3 regions of the Chryseobacterium cupriresistens genome follow, and region 1 is predicted to be linked to each of the others. Evidence: riboswitches for the same ligand, from Rfam matches in the RefSeq annotation. Region 1 holds a riboswitch; each other region holds the start of a gene.
The links. A riboswitch is a leader RNA that binds a small molecule or an ion and turns the genes downstream of it on or off. The one in region 1 is predicted to bind S-adenosylmethionine.
Positions count from the first base shown of each region.

Region 2: it holds a riboswitch for S-adenosylmethionine, as region 1 does, so the genes downstream of both, ACLI50_RS16335 (SusC/RagA family TonB-linked outer membrane protein) here and ACLI50_RS21620 (alpha/beta fold hydrolase) in region 1, are expected to answer to the same signal.
Region 3: it holds a riboswitch for S-adenosylmethionine, as region 1 does, so the genes downstream of both, ACLI50_RS20880 (TonB-dependent receptor plug domain-containing protein) here and ACLI50_RS21620 (alpha/beta fold hydrolase) in region 1, are expected to answer to the same signal.

Region 1 covers NZ_JBKKJT010000012.1:108,411-111,696, reverse strand. The annotation lists gene ACLI50_RS21625 (ACT domain-containing protein) at 1-671, opposite strand, end outside; gene ACLI50_RS21620 (alpha/beta fold hydrolase) at 677-1,615, opposite strand; SAM riboswitch class I at 1,676-1,783, opposite strand; gene ACLI50_RS21615 (MGH1-like glycoside hydrolase domain-containing protein) at 1,972-3,286, shown strand, end outside.
Region 2 covers NZ_JBKKJT010000005.1:418,357-421,642, reverse strand. The annotation lists gene ACLI50_RS16335 (SusC/RagA family TonB-linked outer membrane protein) at 1-1,257, opposite strand, end outside; SAM riboswitch class I at 1,341-1,439, opposite strand; gene ACLI50_RS16330 (type II 3-dehydroquinate dehydratase) at 1,684-2,091, shown strand; gene ACLI50_RS16325 (hypothetical protein) at 2,156-2,593, shown strand; gene pckA (phosphoenolpyruvate carboxykinase (ATP)) at 2,643-3,286, opposite strand, start outside.
Region 3 covers NZ_JBKKJT010000011.1:92,396-95,681, forward strand. The annotation lists gene ACLI50_RS20875 (alpha-amylase family glycosyl hydrolase) at 1-1,523, shown strand, start outside; SAM riboswitch class I at 1,783-1,887, shown strand; gene ACLI50_RS20880 (TonB-dependent receptor plug domain-containing protein) at 1,981-3,286, shown strand, end outside.

The sequences.
Region 1 (3,286 bases):
TTTGACGGTCTTTCTGCTGTTAAAACCTCATCCCCCCAATTGGCATCAAATCCTTTTTTGTTGAAGGCAATTTTCTTTGAGTTGGCTACTGCAACTACTTTAAGGTCTATTTTTTTACGTTTTTTAATTTCTTCTGCAGATTCAAGTACCTGTTCTATCAAGGTTTTTCCTACATTTCCATGGCCAATAATGGCCAGATGAACGGTTTTCGGTTTTTTGAAAATTTCAGATTCTATGATGTTTCTTGTTTTTTCATCCTGTGAAGACGTCACTACGATATTGACTCTGTTTTCTCCTGCTACCTGGTTCAAAAGCAATGGAAAAACATTATTTCTTGCCAGCTCAGCAAAGACTTTATTAAAATCTTCTGCTACAAAACCAATGACAGAAACATTATTGATACTATAGATCTGGGAAACTTTTCCTGACTTTCTTTCTGCTTCAAATTCATCGATAAGACAAGCCACTGCCTTCTCTGCATCATTTTCATGAACCAGGATAGAAATTCCGTTTTCTACGGCCTGCTGAGAGATTACTCCTACACTGATACGCGCCAAAGTAAGCGCTTTAAAAATTCGTCCGTCAATCCCGATTTCTCCCAGGAAATCTTCTCCTTCAAATTTAACGATTGATCTGTTCTTCAAAAATTTTATTTCGTTAGCATTTTTCATTACTTCTATAAAATGTTTTTAATGATATTATTTAATTGTTGATATTCCATTAGGAAGGCATCATGCCCGTGTATAGATTGGATCTCGTGATAAGAAACATCTTTATTTTTCTCTTTTAAGTTTTCAAAACACATTCGGATTTCAGAAGCCGGGAAAAATAAATCTGTATCTACGGAGATCATGTGCATTCGTGCCTGTATGTTCTCCAGTGCTGTATCAGCAGCATTTATATTCATCAAGAGATGATTCATCAATTTGTAAGCTTTTAAACTAAATCTTTCGTTTAGTGCATTACCATGATAAACCAGCCAGTCTTCTGATTCCAGGCGTTGTTTGTCCTGATTATATTGGTTTTGAAATCTGTCATTGAGCGACTGCGGTGTTCTGTAGCACAACATGGCATGAATTCTTGCTTTCTGTAATGGTTCTTCCTTATCATTTAATAAAAATTTCTGAACCAGACACTGTGCATGAAGCCAGTCGTGTGTTCTGTAATCGCAGGCAATAGGAATAAAAATCTCAGCAAGATCCGGCTGCTGGGCAAGCATTTCCCAGGCAATACCTCCTCCCAGAGAGCCTCCTATAATGGCATATAAATTTTTGATCTGTAAAACTTCAAGTCCTTTCAGAAATATCGCAGCGATATCTGAAGGAGTAAAGTCTTCATAATCTTCAATTAAAAAATCGTCGTATCCGTTTCCTGGTATATTGAAGCACAGAACGGTATATTGATCGGTATCAACAATCTGATTTTTTCCCACCAGCTGTTTCCACCAGCCTTTTTCTCCGGATACGTTTGAATTTCCGGTAAGAGCATGATTGATTAAGACAACAGGGGCTGTAAACAGATCTTTCCCAAAAAGCTGATAGCTTAATGAGATATGGTATTCCTTTTGGGAATGAGTTTGATACGTAAGATTAATATAGTTTAGTTCTGTTTTCAATTCTATTAAATTTTAATACAATTGAAAATGCCACAGGAAATGGCTGAAAAGAACTTCAGTAAGTTATCTGTCCAAAATTATTTTGGTAGAACGTAGCACCTTCTTTACTTGCGCAAAGGGTTGCTAAGGTTTCATAGGGTCTAATCCCTCAACCTTTCTTGATAACATTTTCAATATTTGAATGAACGAATGGTGCAAAGGTAGTTCTTTTCTTTTAATTTCAAAAAAAAATTATTTTAATATTTAAAAAAGCCCTTAAATACAAGTATTCCAAGAGTATATTAATAATTATTCAGATGAAAAAAATTGGAATTACTTCTCAAAAAAACTAACTTCGTATGGAAAAGTGATGAGATATGACCGCCGAAAAAGATAGATTACAAGATACCAAATGGAAAAACTGGGGACCTTATGTAAGCAACCGGCAGTGGGGAAATGTACGCGAAGATTATAGCCCGAACGGGAATGCCTGGAATTTCACCAACCATAATAATGCAGAAAGCTATGCCTACCGTTGGGGTGAAGAAGGTATTGCCGGAATTTCTGATGTAAAGCAGCTTTTATGTTTTGCTTTTTCGTTCTGGAACAAGAAAGACAAAATGGTAAAGGAACGATTCTTTGGTTTGAGCAATCCTCAGGGTAATCATGGGGAAGACATCAAAGAAATCTTTTATTATCTGGATAATACACCTACTCATAGTTATATGAAAATGGTTTATAAATATCCCATCAATGAATTTCCTTACGATGAACTTGTTGCAGAAAACGGAAGACGCAGTAAAAAGGAACCGGAATATGAAATTTTCGATACCGGAATTTTCGATAATGATGAATATTTTGATATTTTCATTGAATATTGCAAGGCCGATCACAATGATATTCTTGCCAGAGTAACGGTCTGTAACCGAAGTCAGCATGAAGCACCTATTCTGGTAGCGCCTACTGTATGGTTCAGAAACAACTGGAAATGGGGATACAACACCTATAAGGCAGAGCTTAATGCTTCTCATGACGGAAGTATCAATATTGGACACGACAGTATCTCCATTAAAAAACTTTATTCCCGAAATACCAATGCACAAAGCGTATTTTGTGATAATGAAACCAATACTTCTAAGCTTTACGGAGCTCCTGCAGGTGAAAATACATATTTCAAAGATGGCATCAATCATTTTATTACCCACCAGGCAAATACGATTAATCCCGCAAAGAAAGGGACAAAAGCTTCTTTCCTGATCGATGAGCTTATCGGAGCCGGAGAATCAAAGGTTTTTGAATTCAGATTGTGCCCGGATGAAGCCGATGAGCCTTTTGAAAACTTTGATGAAATTTTCAATACCCGGCAGACTGAAGCTGAAGAGTTTTATCAGGAAATTCAGAGTGATACCGTTAACGAAGATGAGAGAAATGTACAGAGACAGGCTTTTGCCGGGCTTCTCTGGAACAAACAGTTTTATCATTATAATATCGGAAAATGGCTGAAAGGTGATCCTAATTTTGAAGCGCCAAGAAATTTCAATGAATATGTAAGAAATACAGAGTGGAATCATCTGCATAACAAGGATATTATTTCCATGCCTGATAAATGGGAATATCCATGGTATGCAACGTGGGACCTGGCGTTTCACTGTGTTCCTTTTTCCATCATCGATGCAGAGTTTGCCAAGGGAC
Region 2 (3,286 bases), on a different contig from region 1:
TGAAAAGTTATCTTCTTTATTTTCGTTTTTATCTAAAGGCAACGTTGCAGCAGCATTCTGATTTTGAAGTGCATTTGTAGGTCTGTATTTTCCAAAATCATAAATTGGATTTCCGTCAGCATCTAAAACGTAAGTTCCGTCTGCATTTCTTTCATAATAAGGATAGAATGAAGGAATAAACCTTGCGGCATTGATGATATTGCTTGCCTTGGAATCTGAAGAAGTTGGTGCCTGCTGAATACTGTTCGTATAACTTAAGTTTACTCCAACATTCAGCCATCTTTTAACTTCGGAATTAATTTTAAGCCTGGTATTATATCTTTTAAAACCAGATTCAATGGCCATCCCTTTATCATCCAGATAACCAAGGGAAAAGAAGTAATTACTTTTCTCACTTCCTCCGCTGATATCAAGATCCATCTGGTTTCTTGATGCCACTCTCTGTAGAATATCTCTCCAGTCATCATTCCAGAGTGGTGATGCCCCTGACAATAATTTTCCATCTGTTCCCACCGGTTTTGGATAAGCAGTTCCATATGGATTAATTCCAAGGGTAGAAACAAGATTATCTGTTGCCATCTGAGCAGCCTGCTGAGAAGAAACTTTACCGGACTGATATCCGTTTCTTAATGCTTCCCAATATAATTGAAAATATTGATCCGTGTTTACCTGTTCATAATCTTTGACAGCTCTTCCTGAGAATCCCTGGCTGATATTAAAATTTACTCTGGCTTCTCCTTTTTTTCCTGATTTTGTAGTGATGATGATAATTCCGTTTGCCCCTCTTGAACCATACAAGGCACTTGCTGTAGCGTCTTTCAAAACACTGATGGATTCAATATCACTTGGGCTGATAGAGTTAATATTTCCGTCAAAAGGAATTCCGTCTACTACGTATAAAGGATCACTGGAAGCACTGATGGAACCGATTCCTCTGATTCTGATAGTAGAAACCGCACCCGGCTGCCCTGAGGCACTGGTGGTCTGAATCCCTGCAACCTGCCCTTCCAATGCTTTGGTAATATTGGTTACAGGTCTGTTATTGATTTTATCACTGGAAATGGTGGCTACAGAACCGGTATAGCTGTTTCTTTTTGCTTTTCCGTAAGCTACCACTACGACTTCATCAAGCTCCTTTTCATGAAGACTATCTTTTTTCAGTCTGGAATTCTGTGCACTTACACTGGTGACTCCCAGAAAAAAAGCCGCAACCGGAGGTATCCAGGCTTTAGAATTAAATAAATTTTTACTAATCATAATCAATTTTATTTATCATATATTAAAATTTAACCCTTTGCAGAAAAGTCAGCAAAGGGCATCGATAAATACGATAAACCAAATGCTTATTTTTCCTTAAAAGGCTGAACGTAACACCTTGCCCCAAGGGTAGGTTGTTAAGACTTCACAGGGTCAGTTCCCTCCATCTTTCTTTATAAGCCGATCGAAATATGGTTGCAAAGCTAAAAACTTTTAGTCTACAAAACAAGTAGACTTATTATTTTTTCATGATAAATTTTTAATAATTAACATAAAATTTTAATAAAAGCCATAACAATAAGGAGTTGTAAGCTTTATCATTTATTTAAATATGACAAATATCATTATTAAAAACTCAATTGAAACAAATCTACATCACATTGAAATTTTTGGCCATTAATTAAAAAAAGTTTTTAATTTTATGGTATGAGAGTTTTAATCATCAACGGGCCTAATCTCAATCTTTTAGGCACAAGAGAACCGGAAATCTATGGAAATGTTTCTATGGAAAGTTATTTGGAAAATTTGAAATCCGAGTTTCAGGCTCATGATATAAAATATTACCAGTCTAATATTGAAGGCGAGCTTATTAACAGGCTTCAGGAGGATGACTTCGATGCAGTAGTGATCAATCCCGGGGCTTATACTCACTATTCATATGCGATTGCAGACTGTTTAAAAAATATCAGAAAACCTAAAGTAGAAGTTCATATCAGCAATATCTATAAAAGAGAGGAATTCAGACAGAAATCTGTAACAGCAGCTAATACGGATGCAGTCTTATCAGGCTTTGGAATGGATGGGTATCGGTTGGCCTTATTAAGTTTAAAATAACTTATACTTTTTTATTTAACCACGGATTTCACAGATTTTCACAGATGATTATGAAAAATAATTTATGAAGATAAAGGATAAGATTTACTGTAAAAGCATTGGGGTAAATTCCAGACAATTAACAAAAAGAAAATCTTATATCGTTGAAGAAATAAATGCTGAAAATATAAGAATCTGGAATGATGAAGGAAAGCTCAGATGGTATTCTAAGTTTTATTTCTGCTTGGAGAAAGAACCGGAAATTATTTCCATTCATATTGATGATGAAATAGTAGAGGATACTGAATCTGCTATAGAAGTCACCATTGAATTTTCTGACAAAACAAAATATTGGATGACCTTCACTACTCCAAAGTATTTAAATAAAATATTGGACGGAAAGTCTTACTTTTCTTCAAAGCATTTTATGATTATAAAATATCTGACTGAAGAATCAATCAAATCAACAGTCCTGAAACTGGATGAACAGAATCAATTGATTGAAAGTTGTAAAAAATACTAATAAGAAGCCTCATCAGTGATGAGGCTTTTTATATGTTGATTGGTAACTATTAGATAGTCTGTTCCTGCAATTGAGGTCCTGAAGCTACTAATTTTTTACCTTCTTCAGTATCACAATACTGCTCAAAGTTCTTGATATATCTTGAAGCAAGATCTTTTGCTTTTTCTTCCCATTCTGAAGCGTTCTCATAAGTATCTCTAGGATCTAGAATACCTGTAGAAACGTTTGGCAATTCAGTAGGAATTTCAAGGTTCATGATCGGAACCTGAGTTTTAGGAGCATTATCAATAGAACCGTCAATGATGGCATCAATGATTGCTCTGGTATCTTTTAGAGAAATTCTCTTTCCGGTACCATTCCAACCTGTGTTTACCAGATAAGCTTTAGCTCCGTGCTCCTTCATTTTACCGATTAATGTTTTAGAATACATTGTTGGGTGCAATGTAAGGAATGCTTCACCAAATGCTGGAGAGAAAGATGGCTGAGGTTCAGTAATTCCCCTTTCAGTTCCTGCTAATTTTGATGTATAACCGCAAAGGAAGTGGTATTGAGCCTGATCTTCATTCAGGATAGAAACCGGAGGAAGTACTCCGAATGCATCTGCTGAAAGATAAACTATCTTTTTGGCATGACCTGCTTTGGAAGGCAATACAATTTTGTTGATATGATAGATTGGATAAGAAACTCTTGTGT
Region 3 (3,286 bases), on a different contig from region 1:
CGGAAAAATTCAAAGAATTTGTAGATGTATGCCACCAGAACGGAATTGCAGTCATTCTGGATGTCGCATTTAATCACGCAACAGGACGTTCACCTCTGGTAAGACTCTGGAATATTGATCCGGATGGTGATGGCTATGGAAATGTTGCAGCCAACAACCCTTACTTTAATCAGGTTCCGAAACATTCATACAATGTATTTAACGATTTTAACCATACCAGCCTTTCAACGCAATATTATGTTGAAAGATGTCTTGAGCAATGGCTGACTGAATATCACATAGACGGATTCCGTTGGGATTTAACCAAAGGATTTACGCAAAGCTGTTCTGAAAATGATGAGGCCTGTACCAATGCCTACCAGCAGGACAGAGTGGATATCATGAAAAATTATGCTGATAAACAATGGGCCATTGATCCCAATTCTTATATGATCTTCGAACACCTTGGAACTGATGCAGAAGAACAGCAATGGGCGAATTACAGAATAGCAGAAGGAAAAGGCGTTATGCTTTGGAATAAACAGACAGATCCTTACAATCAGAATACGATGGGATATAAGGAAAACAGCAATTACGACCGAATGAACCACAGTCTTCACGGATTTACCAATATGAGTGCCGTAGGCTATGGAGAAAGCCACGATGAAGAAAGACTGATGTTTAAAAACCTTGCATACGGTGCAGCGAACGGAAGCTATGATGTAAAAAACCTGAATACCGCTCTTGAAAGAATGAAAACATTCGGGGCCACGTTCTTTACTATCCCTGGTCCGAAAATGATCTGGCAGTTTGGAGAATTAGGATATGAATTCAGCATCAACAGATGTGCAAACGGTACGATAGACAGCGGATGCAGAACCGATGAGAAACCTGTTGCATTTACGCTCGGATATGATACTGATCTGAATAGAAAGGCGGTCTACGATACATGGGCTAAAATCATCAACATCAGAAACAGTCATCAGGTCTTTAAATCGAAAACCTATAGTATAGAATCCAACAATCTTACGAACGACCCCAATGGTCTGATCACAAGAATTTATGTATATGATGCCTCTATTACAACAGGAATAAAGAATGTTGTCGTATTGGCCAATTACACGACTTCCGCACAGAATGTAGTGCCTTATTTCCCTTACACAGGTCAATGGCAGAATCTGATGGACAACAGTATTTCAAATGTAGCTTCCACAACAGCTCCAATCACTTTACAATCGGGAGAATTTAGAATCTTTGGTAATTACGCGGGTGCTTTGTCAACAGCAGATGTCAATGCCGCCAACAAATTATCTCTTCAGATTGCAGATAATCCTGTCCGAAATGGAATCGCTAAACTGGTTTTCAATAAAGCAAAAAATGGGGAAATTTCAATTTTTGATATGACCGGTAAAAAACTGGATACTTTCAAACTCGATAAAGAGAGCGGAACTTATAATTTGAAGGTTGATTATCCGGCAGGCACGTATCTTGTGCGGTTGAAATCAGATACAGGAATAGCCATTCAAAAGATGATTATTAAATAAAACAAAAGATTTAGTTGTCTAGACTTATAAAAAATATTTAATATCTTAAAAACCATTAAGAAGGTTTAAGAAATAAAGTATAGTTAAGGTTAATCATTCTGATTTTTAAGTTTCTCTTAATCCTTTTAAACTCTTATTAAATCTTAATGGTTCAAAAATAAAAAGTTTAAACAAGTTCCATACAAAATAAAAGGCAAATTTGCAGATCAGCAGATTTGCTTTTTTTGTAAGTTCAGAAAAATAGTCTACTTTTGCCGTAGATTTATCAAGAAAGGTGGAGGGATTTGGCCCGGTGAAACCTTAGCAACCTGCACAATTCCAGCGTGTAAAGGTGCTAATTCCAACCCTTTGGGAGAGATAATTGAAGTCAATACTCTATATGAATTCCATTTCTTGAAGTCTTGTGTATCTGCGGAAAGATCCGTCAGATTGGTAGTATTAATTGGCAAGAACAAAAATGAAAAAATTAAGCACAGCTGTACTATTGCTTGGAGCAATTCTGGTAGCTGCTCAGGAAAGTGAGGAAAAAGGAAAACAGATCGAAGATATTATCATCGTCGGAAACCGTAATGTCAAAAGAACAAAGCTGGAGACACCGGTTCCTGTAGATGTAATTAATATTGACAAAATCCAGAGAAGTTCTCCCCAAATGACTGCTCAGGATCTCCTTAATTATGTGATTCCGTCGTTTAATGCAGTGAGGCAGTCTGCTTCTGATGGCACAGAGCATATTGATCCCGTAACATTAAGAGGAATGGGCCCTGATCAGGTTCTCGTATTGCTTAACGGAAAAAGAAGACATACAACCTCATTGGTCAATTATCAGAATACTGTAGGAAATGGTTCCGTAGGAACAGATTTGAGTACCATTCCCGTAATTGCTATTGATAGAATAGAAGTGTTAAGAGACGGAGCTGCTGCACAATATGGTTCTGATGCTATTGCCGGAGTGATCAACATAATTCTTAAGAAAAATGCCGGAGCTTCAGCAAGCCTTACTTACGGATTAAGTGGAAGAAATGATGGAGATACGTATCAGGCAGGAGTCAACTACGGAGCTTCATTAGGAAAGAAAGACGGTTATATCAATCTTTCCCTGCAATTAAGCCACAGAGGAAAAACCACAAGAACTCAAAATCACGATCTGGATATTTTCGGAGATAATTTTGCGTATGAATTTGCAGGTGACGCTGAAGCGGTAAAAGCAGCCAGAGCTGCGGATGATGCCGAAATTGAAAAAAGAGGGTTGACCCGTGATGATTTCAATTTTCAGATCGGAGATGCCCAGATCAGACAGGGACAGTTGTTTTTCAATTCAGAATATCCCTTTAATGATCATTTTAAACTCTATTCTTTCGGAGGATTCAGTATTAAAGAAGGAGAAGGGTTTGGTTTCAGAAGACTGCCAAGCGAAAAGTCTAATGTGGTTTCATCCATTTATCCGAACGGTTTTCAGGCGGTTCTTGGGTCTCAGGTATATGATGTTTCCTATGCTGTAGGTGCAAAATATAATGTTAACAACTGGCTATTTGACCTTAGTAATACATTCGGGAGCAATACCTTCAATTATAAGGTAAGCAACACCAATAATGCTTCTCTGGGAGCAAAATCACCCACAAGTTTTTATGCAGGCGCCCATAGTTTCCTTCAGAATACCATTAATCTTGATGTTTCTAAAAATATAAACCGTTTCAATATTGCGTTCGGTGGTGAGTTCAGGTTTGAACAATACCAGATTAAAGCGGGTGACGAAGCATCCTATA